DNA from 3 places in the Escherichia sp. MAL-1 genome. Region 2 is predicted to be linked to each of the others. Evidence: predicted binding sites of a transcription regulator. Region 2 holds the regulator's gene; each other region holds the start of a gene.
The links. Region 2 encodes PurR, which represses purine synthesis genes. Its sites were predicted from a motif close to CANGCAAACGTTTGCNTG; they were not measured.
Positions count from the first base shown of each region.

Region 1: the regulator PurR is predicted to act here: its motif matches at 2,329-2,346, upstream of gltS (sodium/glutamate symporter).
Region 3: the regulator PurR is predicted to act here: its motif matches at 2,294-2,311, upstream of carA (glutamine-hydrolyzing carbamoyl-phosphate synthase small subunit).

Region 1 covers NZ_CM129609.1:53,334-57,622, reverse strand. The annotation lists gene recG (ATP-dependent DNA helicase RecG) at 1-59, shown strand, start outside; gene ACU8XX_RS00270 (hypothetical protein) at 44-910, opposite strand; gene gltS (sodium/glutamate symporter) at 913-2,118, opposite strand; gene xanP (xanthine/proton symporter XanP) at 2,398-3,789, shown strand; gene ACU8XX_RS00255 (AsmA family protein) at 3,910-4,289, shown strand, end outside.
Region 2 covers NZ_CM129609.1:2,268,722-2,273,010, forward strand. The annotation lists gene punC (purine nucleoside transporter PunC) at 1-953, opposite strand, end outside; gene punR (DNA-binding transcriptional activator PunR) at 1,066-1,998, shown strand; gene purR (HTH-type transcriptional repressor PurR) at 1,995-3,020, opposite strand; gene cydH (cytochrome bd-I accessory subunit CydH) at 3,319-3,408, shown strand; gene ACU8XX_RS11095 (MFS transporter) at 3,574-4,289, shown strand, end outside.
Region 3 covers NZ_CM129609.1:4,118,330-4,122,618, forward strand. The annotation lists gene carB (carbamoyl-phosphate synthase large subunit) at 1-1,036, opposite strand, end outside; gene carA (glutamine-hydrolyzing carbamoyl-phosphate synthase small subunit) at 1,054-2,202, opposite strand; gene dapB (4-hydroxy-tetrahydrodipicolinate reductase) at 2,658-3,479, opposite strand; gene rihC (ribonucleoside hydrolase RihC) at 3,646-4,289, opposite strand, start outside.

The DNA of each region.
Region 1 (4,289 bases), 2.2 Mb from region 2:
AAGCAAAAGCCCTGATAGAACGCTGGATGCCGGAGACGGAACGTTACTCCAACGCATGACCAGACTCATCACAAGACAAGTCACGCAGTAAATCTTCAATCTGGATAGTGAGGATATCCATTGCCTCATACGCATCCTGTGCAATTCGCGCCGCCATTGCGCCTTCCGGTTCACCACGCAGAATTTCAGCCGCTGCCTGTACGCCAGCCACAATCATTTCAGGTGTTAACATTTGGCGAAGAAAAGCGCGATTATCAGAGGACCAGCCATCTTTATGGCCTAATGGATGCCCCCAGCCTATCCATTCTTGCGACCATAACGGATTGGCTTCTATGGGATAAATTAGATGCGCGGCATACTGAATAGCACACACCGCTTTTCCTGGCGTATCCAGCGCCCACCAGCGCGACCAGAGAGAACGAATTAACGGCGCGGCCCCACCCAGAGTATTGAACACCGCCAGCCAGCAAAGAACGTTATTGAAACCACGCTCGTTATCCATACGCTGCAACGCGGTGTCCAGTAAAAATTGCCGTACCTGCTGGCGTTGGGAAGCATTCATCATCTCCTGCCAGAGATAGGGCCGACACAATGCCTTCATTAAGGATTCTTCGAAGTGATCACCATAACCGCCAGCTAAAACGGTTTCATGCCATTGCGCCAGGCAGAGCGGAAACAGATAGCGAAACAACTCTATTTGCATCGGTTCGTTATAAACGAGATTGAGTACATAGTAAGCACTCAAATCCCATTCGCTGATCTGCTGCCACTCTTTAGCCGCCAGCGCCTTGAGTTCGGCATCTGCGTAATCAAATTCCGTTTCCCATACACAGAGCACTGGCGGCTCATCACCAAAAATATGGCGACAGTGTTCACGTAGCGTTTCCGGTTCCTTCCGACGCTTTTTCATTTTTAACCGGCAAAAATCGGCAACATTAAATACAGCTTAATCACCAGCGCATTGACGATATCGATAAAGAACGCACCGACCATCGGCACCACCAAAAACGCCATGTGCGACGGGCCAAAGCGTTCAGTGATCGCCTGCATGTTGGCGATTGCCGTTGGCGTTGCACCGAGGCCAAAACCACAGTGACCCGCAGCCAGCACTGCCGCATCGTAGTTTTTGCCCATCATGCGCCAGGTAACGAAGATGGCATACAACGCCATGAAGATGGTCTGTACCACCAGAATCGCCAGCATCGGCAGCGCCAGCGAAGCCAGCTCCCACAGTTTCAGCCCCATCAGCGCCATCGCCAGGAACAACGACAGGCTTACGTTACCCAGCACGGATACCGCACGCTCAAAGACGCGGTAAAAGCCCATCATTGACAGACCGTTGCTCAGAATCACGCCAACAAACAGTACACAGACGAAGGTCGGCAGTTCAAAAGCAGTGCCAGCCAAAAGTTGCGCAACAATTTTCCCCACCGTCAGGCAGATAGCAATCAGCGCGATAGTTTCAATCAGCACCAGCGAGGTGATCATGCGGCCCACATCCGGCTTTTCAAACGCCGTCGGGACTTCCTGGTCATCCGGAATACCGTTCGGCGTGGTGGAGTGTTTCACCAGATAGCGCGCCACCGGACCGCCAATCAAGCCGCCCAGCACCAGACCGAACGTTGCACAGGCCATCGCCACTTCCGTCGCATTGGTGAAGCCATAACGTTCAATGAACAATTTACTCCACGCAGCGCCCGTACCGTGACCGCCGGAAAGCGTAATAGAACCGGCCAACAGCCCCATCAGCGGATCAAGCCCTAACAGGCTAGCCATACCAATGCCAATGGCATTTTGCATCACCAACAGACCAACAACCACAATCAAGAAGATGCCAACCACACGCCCACCGGCACGCAAACTGGCAATGTTGGCGTTCAGGCCAATGGTGGCGAAGAAAGCCAGCATTAACGGATCGCGCAGGGACATATCAAAGTTGACTTCCCAGCCCATGCTTTTTTTCAGTACTAGTAGCGCCAGCGCCACCAACAAACCACCCGCAACAGGTTCCGGTATGGTGTATTTCTTCAAAAAGGAGACGGAATGGACCAACTTACGCCCGAGCAGCAACGTCAGCGTTGCGGCAACAAGCGTTGCTAAAGTATCGAGATGAAACATAGTTACTCCTTTGTATCCGCATCACTCTTTCATACTCGTCATACTTCATCGCGCAGTGGCAACCTCATGAACTATGACGGGTATCGAGTTATGCTTTCCTGGGTCAAATTCTCAGCTGTTAATGAACAAATGGCATGGATTTTAAGCAGAAAAATACCAAAAGTTATATAAAAAAGTGCATTTATCTCATTTAAATATTTAGATGAGGATGTGGCAAACGTTTGCTTTTCTCTTTCGGTCAGCTAAAATGCCCGCTTTGCTACCACGGGATTGTTTTCGATGTCTGTTTCCACCCTCGAGTCAGAAAATGCGCAACCGGTTGCGCAGACTCAAAACAGCGAACTGATTTACCGTCTTGAAGATCGTCCGCCGCTTCCTCAAACCCTGTTTGCCGCCTGTCAGCATTTGCTGGCGATGTTCGTTGCGGTGATCACGCCAGCGCTATTAATCTGCCAGGCGCTGGGTTTGCCGGCACAAGACACGCAACACATTATTAGTATGTCGCTGTTTGCCTCCGGTGTGGCATCGATTATTCAAATTAAGGCCTGGGGTCCGGTTGGCTCCGGGCTGTTGTCTATTCAGGGCACCAGCTTCAACTTTGTTGCCCCGCTGATTATGGGCGGTACCGCGCTGAAAACCGGTGGTGCTGATGTTCCTACCATGATGGCGGCTTTGTTCGGCACGTTGATGCTGGCAAGTTGCACCGAGATGGTGATCTCCCGCGTTCTGCATCTGGCGCGCCGCATTATTACGCCGCTGGTTTCTGGCGTTGTGGTGATGATTATCGGCCTGTCGCTAATTCAGGTTGGGTTAACGTCCATTGGCGGCGGTTACGCAGCCATGAGCGATAACACCTTCGGCGCACCGAAAAATCTGCTGCTGGCAGGCGTGGTCTTAGCCTTAATTATCCTGCTTAACCGTCAACGTAACCCTTACTTACGCGTGGCCTCACTGGTAATTGCGATGGCGGCCGGATATGCGCTGGCGTGGTTTATGGGCATGTTGCCAGAAAGCAACGAACCGATGACGCAAGAACTGATTATGGTGCCAACGCCGCTCTATTACGGTCTTGGCATTGAATGGAGTCTGCTGCTGCCGCTGATGCTGGTCTTTATGATCACTTCGCTGGAAACCATTGGCGATATCACGGCGACCTCTGACGTTTCCGAACAGCCAGTGTCCGGTCCGCTGTACATGAAACGCCTGAAAGGCGGCGTGCTGGCAAACGGCCTGAACTCGTTTGTTTCGGCGGTGTTTAACACCTTCCCGAACTCCTGCTTCGGGCAAAACAACGGAGTGATCCAGTTGACTGGTGTTGCCAGCCGCTATGTCGGTTTTGTCGTCGCGCTGATGTTGATCGTGCTGGGTCTGTTCCCGGCAGTGAGCGGTTTTGTACAACACATTCCAGAACCGGTTCTGGGCGGCGCAACGCTTGTAATGTTTGGCACCATCGCCGCCTCCGGTGTGCGTATCGTTTCTCGTGAGCCGCTGAACCGTCGGGCGATTCTGATTATCGCGCTGTCGCTGGCGGTTGGTCTGGGCGTGTCTCAGCAGCCGCTGATTTTGCAGTTTGCCCCTGAATGGCTGAAAAACCTGCTCTCCTCCGGGATCGCCGCGGGCGGTATTACTGCCATCGTGCTGAATCTGATTTTCCCACCAGAAAAACAGTAATTCACTGGCGGCGGTAAGATAATTACCGCCGCAGTCTCACCTCTTTAACCATTCCCGCCTTGAGGATTGCGCGTAAATCGTGCATAACTCCCTTATGTGCATTTCACGGGATGGAAGACCATGAAATTTATTGGGAAGCTGCTTCTCTACATTCTCATCGCTCTGTTAGTGGCGATCGCTGGCCTCTATTTTCTTCTGCAAACCCGCTGGGGAGCAGAACATATCAGCGCATGGGTTTCCGAGAATAGCGACTATCATCTGGCCTTCGGGGCGATGGATCACCGTTTTTCCGCGCCATCTCATATCGTGCTGGAGAACGTCACGTTTGGTCGTGATGGCCAGCCCGCGACCCTGGTGGCCAAAAGTGTCGACATTGCGCTAAGCAGTCGGCAACTGACCGAACCACGCCATGTCGATACCATCCTGCTGGAAAACGGGACGCTGAATCTCACCGACCAGACCGCGCCGCTACCGTTCAAAGCCGATCGTCTGCAACTGCG
Region 2 (4,289 bases):
ACAACAATAGGGTAGATCGCGCCATTGGCAATCGCCATCACACAGAATGGGATCAGGATTTCGACCAGCGACACATGGCTAATGAAGCCTGCAGCCCAGGTCGCAATGACGCTGACAGCAAACAGCACCAGCAACCACGGTAATAACTGCTTGCCTTGCCATTTCTGCAGTGCGGCGCGACAGCCATAACCACCAATCAGAAACGCGATAGTTTGCGGGACATAACTTAAACCAATAACTGCCGGGCTGTAGCCCATTTCACTAAGGATGAACGGTGAACCGGTCAGCCATGCAAAAAAACTGGCTGAACAGGCCGCATATATCAGCACGTTGCCGCGATAGGTTTTAGAACGTAGCAGGTCGGTAAAGGTCAGACCATCCTGACTATTGTTACGGGCCTTCGTCGTGGGTTTGAGCCAGAAAATAGGCAGAATCAGCACCACGGTAATGGCAAACAGGGTGGCGAAAATCGCCTGCCAGGAAAAATGGACCAGCAGCCAGCTTCCTAACAGGGGAGCAAGTGCCGGAGACAGACCCACCAGCGGCATGATGGTCGCAAAAATACGGTTGACTTTCTGTGAAGGATAATAATCCGTCACTAACGCTTGCCAGATAACCGCCGCGGCGCAGACCCCCACAGCCTGTACAAAACGCAATACCAGCAGCGTAGCGGCGTTTTCTACCCACAGCATCCCCAGACTACCTAACGCAAAAATTGTCAGGCCGATTAATAACACCGGTTTACGACCATAACGGTCGGAGAGTGGCCCCCACAGAAGCTGGGCTGCGGCAAAACCGGCAAGGAACAGACTAAGGCTGGCACTGACAGCAGACGCAGGCGTTTGCAGGTCGGCCTGTATGGCGGCGAAAGCAGGCAGATACATATCGGTTGCCAGAAAACCGAGTACGCTCAAACCCGCCAGCCAGACTAAAAATCTTTTCCCAGGTTGCATGTATATTCTCTAAATCTCTCAATTAAACACCGCCGCAAAGTGTAGGGAGTGAAATTAGTGTTGTGAAACGGTAATATTTGATGACTGGTTTCAAAAATTTTGTAGGCAGACTATGTGGTCAGAATATTCACTCGAAGTTGTTGATGCGGTAGCGCGTAATGGTAGTTTTAGCGCTGCGGCACAGGAGCTGCATCGCGTTCCTTCTGCGGTCAGCTATACCGTGCGTCAGCTGGAAGAGTGGCTGGCGGTGCCGCTCTTTGAACGACGGCACCGTGATGTGGAGCTGACCGCTGCTGGAGCGTGGTTTCTCAAAGAAGGGCGCTCTGTTGTCAAAAAAATGCAGATCACCCGCCAGCAATGTCAGCAGATAGCGAACGGCTGGCGCGGTCAGTTAGCTATCGCAGTGGATAATATTGTCAGGCCAGAACGTACACGGCAGATGATCGTTGATTTTTATCGCCATTTTGATGATGTCGAACTTCTTGTCTTTCAGGAAGTGTTCAACGGTGTCTGGGATGCGCTTTCCGACGGGCGCGTGGAACTGGCGATTGGCGCAACACGCGCGATTCCGGTAGGCGGTCGTTATGCCTTCCGGGATATGGGGATGCTAAGCTGGAGTTGCGTTGTTGCCAGCCACCACCCGCTGGCGTTGATGGATGGTCCATTCAGCGATGATACGTTGCGCAACTGGCCGTCGTTGGTGCGCGAAGACACCTCGCGAACGCTACCTAAGCGTATTACCTGGTTGCTGGATAACCAAAAAAGACTTGTCGTGCCTGACTGGGAATCATCGGCAACCTGTATCTCGGCAGGATTATGCATAGGGATGGTGCCAACACATTTCGCCAAACCGTGGCTTAATGAGGGGAAGTGGGTAGCATTAGAACTGGAAAACCCCTTTCCGGATTCGGCATGTTGTCTGACATGGCAGCAAAATGATATGTCGCCTGCGTTAACCTGGTTGCTTGAGTATCTCGGCGATAGTGAGACGCTGAATAAGGAGTGGCTGCGGGAGCCGGAAGAGACTCCCGCAACGGGTGATTAACGACGATAGTCGCGGAACGGGCCGTCAGCCACGGAGCGGCGTTCAATCAAGCGCGGATGCACTTCAATGGACTGCGGTTCTTCACGTTTGTTGACGATACGATCCAACAGCATGTTGAACGCTGTTTCACCCAGCGAGTCTTTTGGCTGATGGATCGTGGTCAGCGCCGGCGTAAAATAGCGGGCGTTGCGCACGTTATCATAACCGATCAGCGAAACATCCTGCGGGACGCGCAGGCCCATTTCATCAGCAGCACAAAGTGCGCCCATTGCCATGATATCGCCACCACAGAAGACGGCAGTAGGGCGATGCGGCTGCGACAGGATTTGCTGCATGGCGCGATAACCGGATTCAGGTTCAAAATCACCCTGCACAATCCAGCTTTCCGGCACCTTGATCATTGCTTCTTCCATCGCCTTCATAAAACCGGCAAGGCGGCCTGCGCCAGTGTTACGTTCCAGCGGGCCGGGGATAACGCCGATTTCGCGGTGACCGCGTTCAATCAGATAACGCCCGGCCATGTAGCCGCCTTCAAACGCGTTATCAATGACCGCATCGGTGAAGTCAGCTTTTGCTTCACCCCAGTCCATCACCACCATTGGGATATGGCGATACTCTTCCAGCATCGCCAGCAACGGCTCTGGGTACTCAGAACACATCACCAGCAGACCATCGACGCGTTTTTGCGCCATCATCGACAGATAAGCCCGCTGTTTCTCAAGATTGTTCCACGCATTACCCAGAATCAGGGTGTAACCTTTCTGGAAGCAATTTTTTTCAACCGCTTCAATGATCTCGGCAAAATAGGCCGCTTCGCTGCTGGTCGCCAGCAAACCGATAGACTTGGTGTGGTTAACCTTCAGGCTACGCGCCACCGCGCTAGGGGAGTAGTGTAATTCTTTAATCGCTGCCCACACGGCGTTGCGCGTTTCTTCAGCGACGAAACGTGTTTTGTTGATCACGTGTGACACAGTTGTAGTGGAAACGTTTGCTCGTTTCGCTACATCTTTTATTGTTGCCATTCCATTTCACTCCAGACCCTAACTTCAGCTCCTGCAAAATCGCAAGGTAAACGTTTGCCTTTACACACCTTACGCACAACAAAAGTGTTGCGGTACGCCGGAAAAACGACACGGAGCGTCAGGAAGGGGTCAATGGCCAGTACGCAAATAGTGTAAGCGTGGAATTTTGGCCGATCTTGACGAAAAGGGGAAGTGGTAAAAACACTTATCATTATAAATGACGGGAGATTTTTTCATCACAGTGTGTAAAAATGCGTAATATCACTTTTTGTGTGGTAATAAAAAAGGAGAAAACTTGATGAGCACCGACCTTAAATTTTCACTGGTAACAACGATTATCGTCCTCGGTTTGATCGTAGCCGTGGGTTTGACTGCCGCGCTGCACTGATTTCCTCTCGAGGGAGCGCGTTCTCCCTCGCATCTCCTTCCTGTTTGTTAGCAAAATGGCAAAAGTGTTTTCTCTTTTTGTTATTTTCATTTTTTTGTGATTGCTGTCATGCTTTCGCCACTTTAATGAATATCGCGTAATGACGCGAAGAGGTGGAGATAAGGCATGAAAATTAACTATCCGTTGCTGGCGCTGGCGATTGGCGCGTTTGGTATCGGGACAACGGAGTTCTCGCCAATGGGCTTGTTGCCCGTCATTGCGCGCGGTGTGGATGTCTCGATTCCCGCTGCCGGAATGTTAATCAGTGCCTATGCAGTTGGCGTAATGGTGGGCGCGCCGCTGATGACGCTTCTACTTTCTCATCGTGCCCGCCGCAGTGCGTTGATTTTCCTGATGGCAATTTTCACGCTAGGCAACGTTCTTTCCGCCATCGCGCCGGATTATATGACCCTGATGCTTTCACGCATTTTGACCAGCCTGAATCACGGAGCATTTTTTGGTTTGGGTTCAGTCGTGGCCGCAAGCGTGGTGCCAAAACATAAACAGGCCAGCGCAGTTGCCACTATGTTTATGGGGTTAACCCTGGCAAATATCGGTGGCGTGCCGGCGGCGACCTGGTTGGGTGAAACCATCGGCTGGCGGATGTCATTTCTGGCAACGGCGGGGCTGGGAGTGATTTCAATGGTAAGTCTGTTCTTCTCATTACCTAAAGGTGGTGCAGGGGCACGACCTGAAGTGAAAAAAGAGCTGGCGGTATTAATGCGTCCGCAGGTGCTGTCTGCATTGCTGACGACGGTACTGGGAGCTGGTGCAATGTTTACTCTCTACACCTATATCTCTCCGGTACTGCAAAGTATTACCCACGCAACACCGGTGTTCGT
Region 3 (4,289 bases), 1.8 Mb from region 2:
CCGGAGTACGTCCGCCAGTGATGTCGTTCATCAGTTCGTCGAGGGTGTAACCCACCGCCAGTTTCGCCGCCACTTTAGCAATCGGGAAACCGGTCGCTTTCGACGCCAGCGCCGAAGAACGGGACACGCGTGGGTTCATTTCGATAACAATCAGACGACCGTTTTTCGGGTTCACCGCAAACTGAACGTTGGAACCACCGGTTTCAACGCCGATTTCACGCAGCACCGCCATCGAGGCGTTACGCATGATTTGATATTCTTTGTCGGTCAGCGTTTGGGCTGGCGCGACAGTGATGGAGTCACCGGTGTGGATGCCCATCGCATCGAAGTTTTCGATAGAGCAGACGATGATGCAGTTGTCGTTTTTATCACGCACCACTTCCATCTCGTACTCTTTCCAGCCGATCAGCGACTCATCAATCAGCAACTCTTTGGTCGGAGAGAGATCCAGACCGCGGGCGCAAATTTCTTCAAACTCTTCACGGTTATAAGCGATACCGCCGCCGCTACCGCCCATGGTAAAGGATGGGCGAATAATGCACGGGAAGCCCACGTCAGCGGCAACCGCCAGCGCTTCTTCCATCGTGTGTGCGATACCGGAACGCGCGGTTTCCAGACCAATTTTCTTCATCGCTACGTCGAAACGACGGCGGTCTTCTGCTTTATCAATCGCATCGGCAGTGGCACCAATCATGGTGACACCGAACTCTTCCAACACGCCCTGACGTTCCAGCTCCAGCGCGCAGTTCAGCGCCGTCTGACCGCCCATCGTTGGCAGCACCGCGTCCGGGCGCTCTTTTTCAATAATCTTGCGTACAACTTCCCAGTGAATCGGCTCGATGTAGGTTGCATCAGCCATTTCCGGGTCGGTCATGATGGTCGCCGGGTTGGAGTTCACCAGAATGACGCGGTAACCCTCTTCACGCAGGGCTTTACACGCTTGCGCGCCAGAGTAGTCAAACTCACACGCCTGACCGATAACAATCGGGCCCGCACCCAGAATCAGGATACTTTTTATATCTGTACGTTTTGGCATGGCTCTTTTACTCCTGATTACTTAGCGGTTTTACGGTACTGCTCAATTAACTCGATAAAGTGGTCGAACAACGGCGCGGCGTCGTGTGGACCAGGGCTGGCTTCAGGGTGCCCCTGGAAGCTGAATGCCGGTTTATCGGTGCGATGAATGCCCTGTAACGTACCGTCGAACAGGGATTTATGCGTGACACGCAGGTTTGCAGGTAATATTGCTTCGTCCACCGCAAAACCGTGGTTCTGGGCGGTGATCATTACCACGTTTTTCTCCACATCTTTAACCGGATGGTTGCCGCCGTGGTGACCAAATTTCATTTTGACAGTCTTCGCACCGCTCGCCAGCGCCAGCAGCTGATGACCGAGACAGATGCCGAATACCGGAATATCGGTTTCGAGGAATTTCTGGATGGCGGTAATGGCGTAATCGCACGGGGCCGGGTCGCCAGGACCGTTGGAGAGGAAGATGCCGTCTGGATTCATTTTCAGCACATCTTCCGCAGAAGTTTGCGCCGGAACGATGGTCAGGCGACAGCCTCTATCCACCAGCATCCGCAGGATGTTGCGCTTGGCACCAAAATCATAAGCCACGACGTGGAACGGCAGCTCGTCTTCTTTTTTCGCTTCTGGCAGGCCACCGGTCAACGTCCAGCTCCCTTGTGTCCAGCTATAGGCTTCTGCGGTGGTCACTTCTTTTGCCAGATCCATGCCATTCAGACCTGGGAACGCGCGGGCTTTTTCTAACGCCAGCGCCGCATCCGGGTTATCGCCCGCGATAATGCAGCCATTCTGTGCGCCTTTCTCGCGCAGTAAACGCGTCAGCTTACGGGTATCGATATCGGCAATCGCCACGATGTTATGGCGTTTCAGGTAAGAAGAGAGGTCTTCGGTATTACGGAAGTTGCTGGCAATCAGCGGCAGGTCGCGAATCACCAGACCTTGTGCATGTACCTGAGAAGATTCTTCATCGGCGTCATTGGTGCCGACATTGCCAATATGGGGATAAGTAAGAGTAACGATTTGACGAGAATAGGAAGGATCAGTGAGGATTTCTTGATAACCGGTCATTGAAGTATTGAAAACGACTTCCCCAACCGCCGAACCTGTTGCCCCTATGGCCCGACCGTGAAACTGGGTTCCGTCTTCCAGAACCAATAGCGCTGACTTAATCAAAACACCCTCCAGAGAATATTCACTCACTTTATTTGCATATTAATTCACAATGATGACGTAAATCAATGCAAATCTGCTTACCGACGAATTTCTGGCAAACGGCGGCATTCTGGAGATATGGGCGCTAAAAGTCAACTTAATGGCGGGATTTTTTATATTATTTTGTGGCTCATGCATGTTTTACAGGCATTAAGCGACAAAAAGATCATCTAACCTGTTCTGGAAAACGCTTGTGCAGCAAGAAGATTGCATGAAATAAAAACGAGCAGAAAAAAGTGGACCAAATGGTCAAAATTTACATTAAAACAACAAAAACAGAAGACAAAACATGTAATTTTTGGCACTTATAGACAATTTAAAAACATAATACCAAAAATAAAAGGGCCAAAAATTAAAGCCCTTTATAATCAATAAATTAAATGTGTTATTTTTGCACCATAACAAATATTTTGTGGTTACAAATTATTGAGATTAAGTACATCTCGCATATCAAAAAGACCGCTTTCCTTACCACTCAACCACAAAGCCGATCTTACCGCGCCGTTAGCAAATGTCATACGGCTGGACGCCTTATGGGTGATCTCCAGACGCTCGCCAATATCGGCAAACATCGCGGTATGTTCACCAACGATGTCACCTGCACGCACGGTGGCAAAACCAATGGTGCCAGGCACACGTTCACCGGTGTGGCCTTCACGACTGTAGACCGCGCAATCTTTCAGATCTTTATCAAGGGCGTGGGCGATCGCCTCTCCCATTGCCAGTGCGGTGCCTGACGGCGCATCAACTTTATGTCTATGATGTGCTTCAATAATTTCGATATCGGTGTAGTCACCCATCACTTTGGCTGCTTTCTCCAGCAGCTTAAGCATGACGTTAACGCCAACGCTAAAATTGGCAGCAAAGACAATCGCAATATCGGCAGCGGCGTCACGAATTGCTTGTTTACCGGCTTCGTCAAACCCCGTAGTGCCGATCACCATCCCTTTGCCATGCTGGCGACAAAAAGCGAGATGGTTCAGCGTACCTTCCGGACGGGTAAAATCGATAAACACATCAAAATCATCTTTTACCGCATCGAGGCTGCTTTGCACGGTAACGCCTGTTTTCCCGGCTCCGGCCAGCTCACCGGCGTCGCTGCCCAGTAAAGAAGATCCTTCACGCTCCAGCGCAGCGCCCAACTGCACGCCCTCTAATGCCAGCGCCGCCTGAATCAACTGGCGGCCCATACGCCCCCCGGCTCCCGCGATGGCAACGCGGATGTTTGCATCATGCATAGCTATTCTCTTTTGTTAATTTGCATAGACCGTTTTCAGAGTAACCAGCGCATCGCTACGCCGCCAGCCAAAAACGCTGATAATTAGAAATTAATGATAAACAGGGAGGGATATCAGTGAAAGGCATGAGTCGATGAATGACTGCATGCCGATAACATGTGACAGGTTACGGCACCAGAGCCAGCACCTCAGCTACCCACTGCTGGAAGCCTTTTACATTCAGATCCAATGCCACCTGTACATTGGCTGGTTTGCCCAAGCAACCGTCGATATCAACCACCGTCGTGCCTGAGGTAAATTCGCCTTGAGTTTCTACCGCGACAAAACACGGCTTGAGGGTGAATAAGTCCGGGCGCACCAGCCAGGCGATGGCGCAGAGATCGTGCATTCGCAGACCGCTTTGCATACTGCCGCTACGGTAGTGGCTAAACAGGGCGTGGAGCATTTTTCCGGTGCGATTCAACTCCGGCAAAGTAGCGAGATAGTCAGGGGTTAATATTGCCTGATTGGTGACATCCAGACCGCACATGACAATTTCGATTCCGCTACGGAAGACACAGGCAGCCGCTTCTGGATCGGCAGCGATATTAAACTCGGCGTTTGGTGTGCAGTTGCCGCGACCGGCAGAACCACCCATGATCACCAGACGGCGAATATGCGGTTTGCATTCCGGGCATTGTGAAAGTAACAGCGCAATATTGGTTAACGGGCCGATGGCTACCAGAGTAACAGGCTCTGGTGCACGCATCAGGGCATCCCGAATCGCCAGAAACGCCGGTATCCCGAGTGGCTTTCGGTTGTGCTCAACAA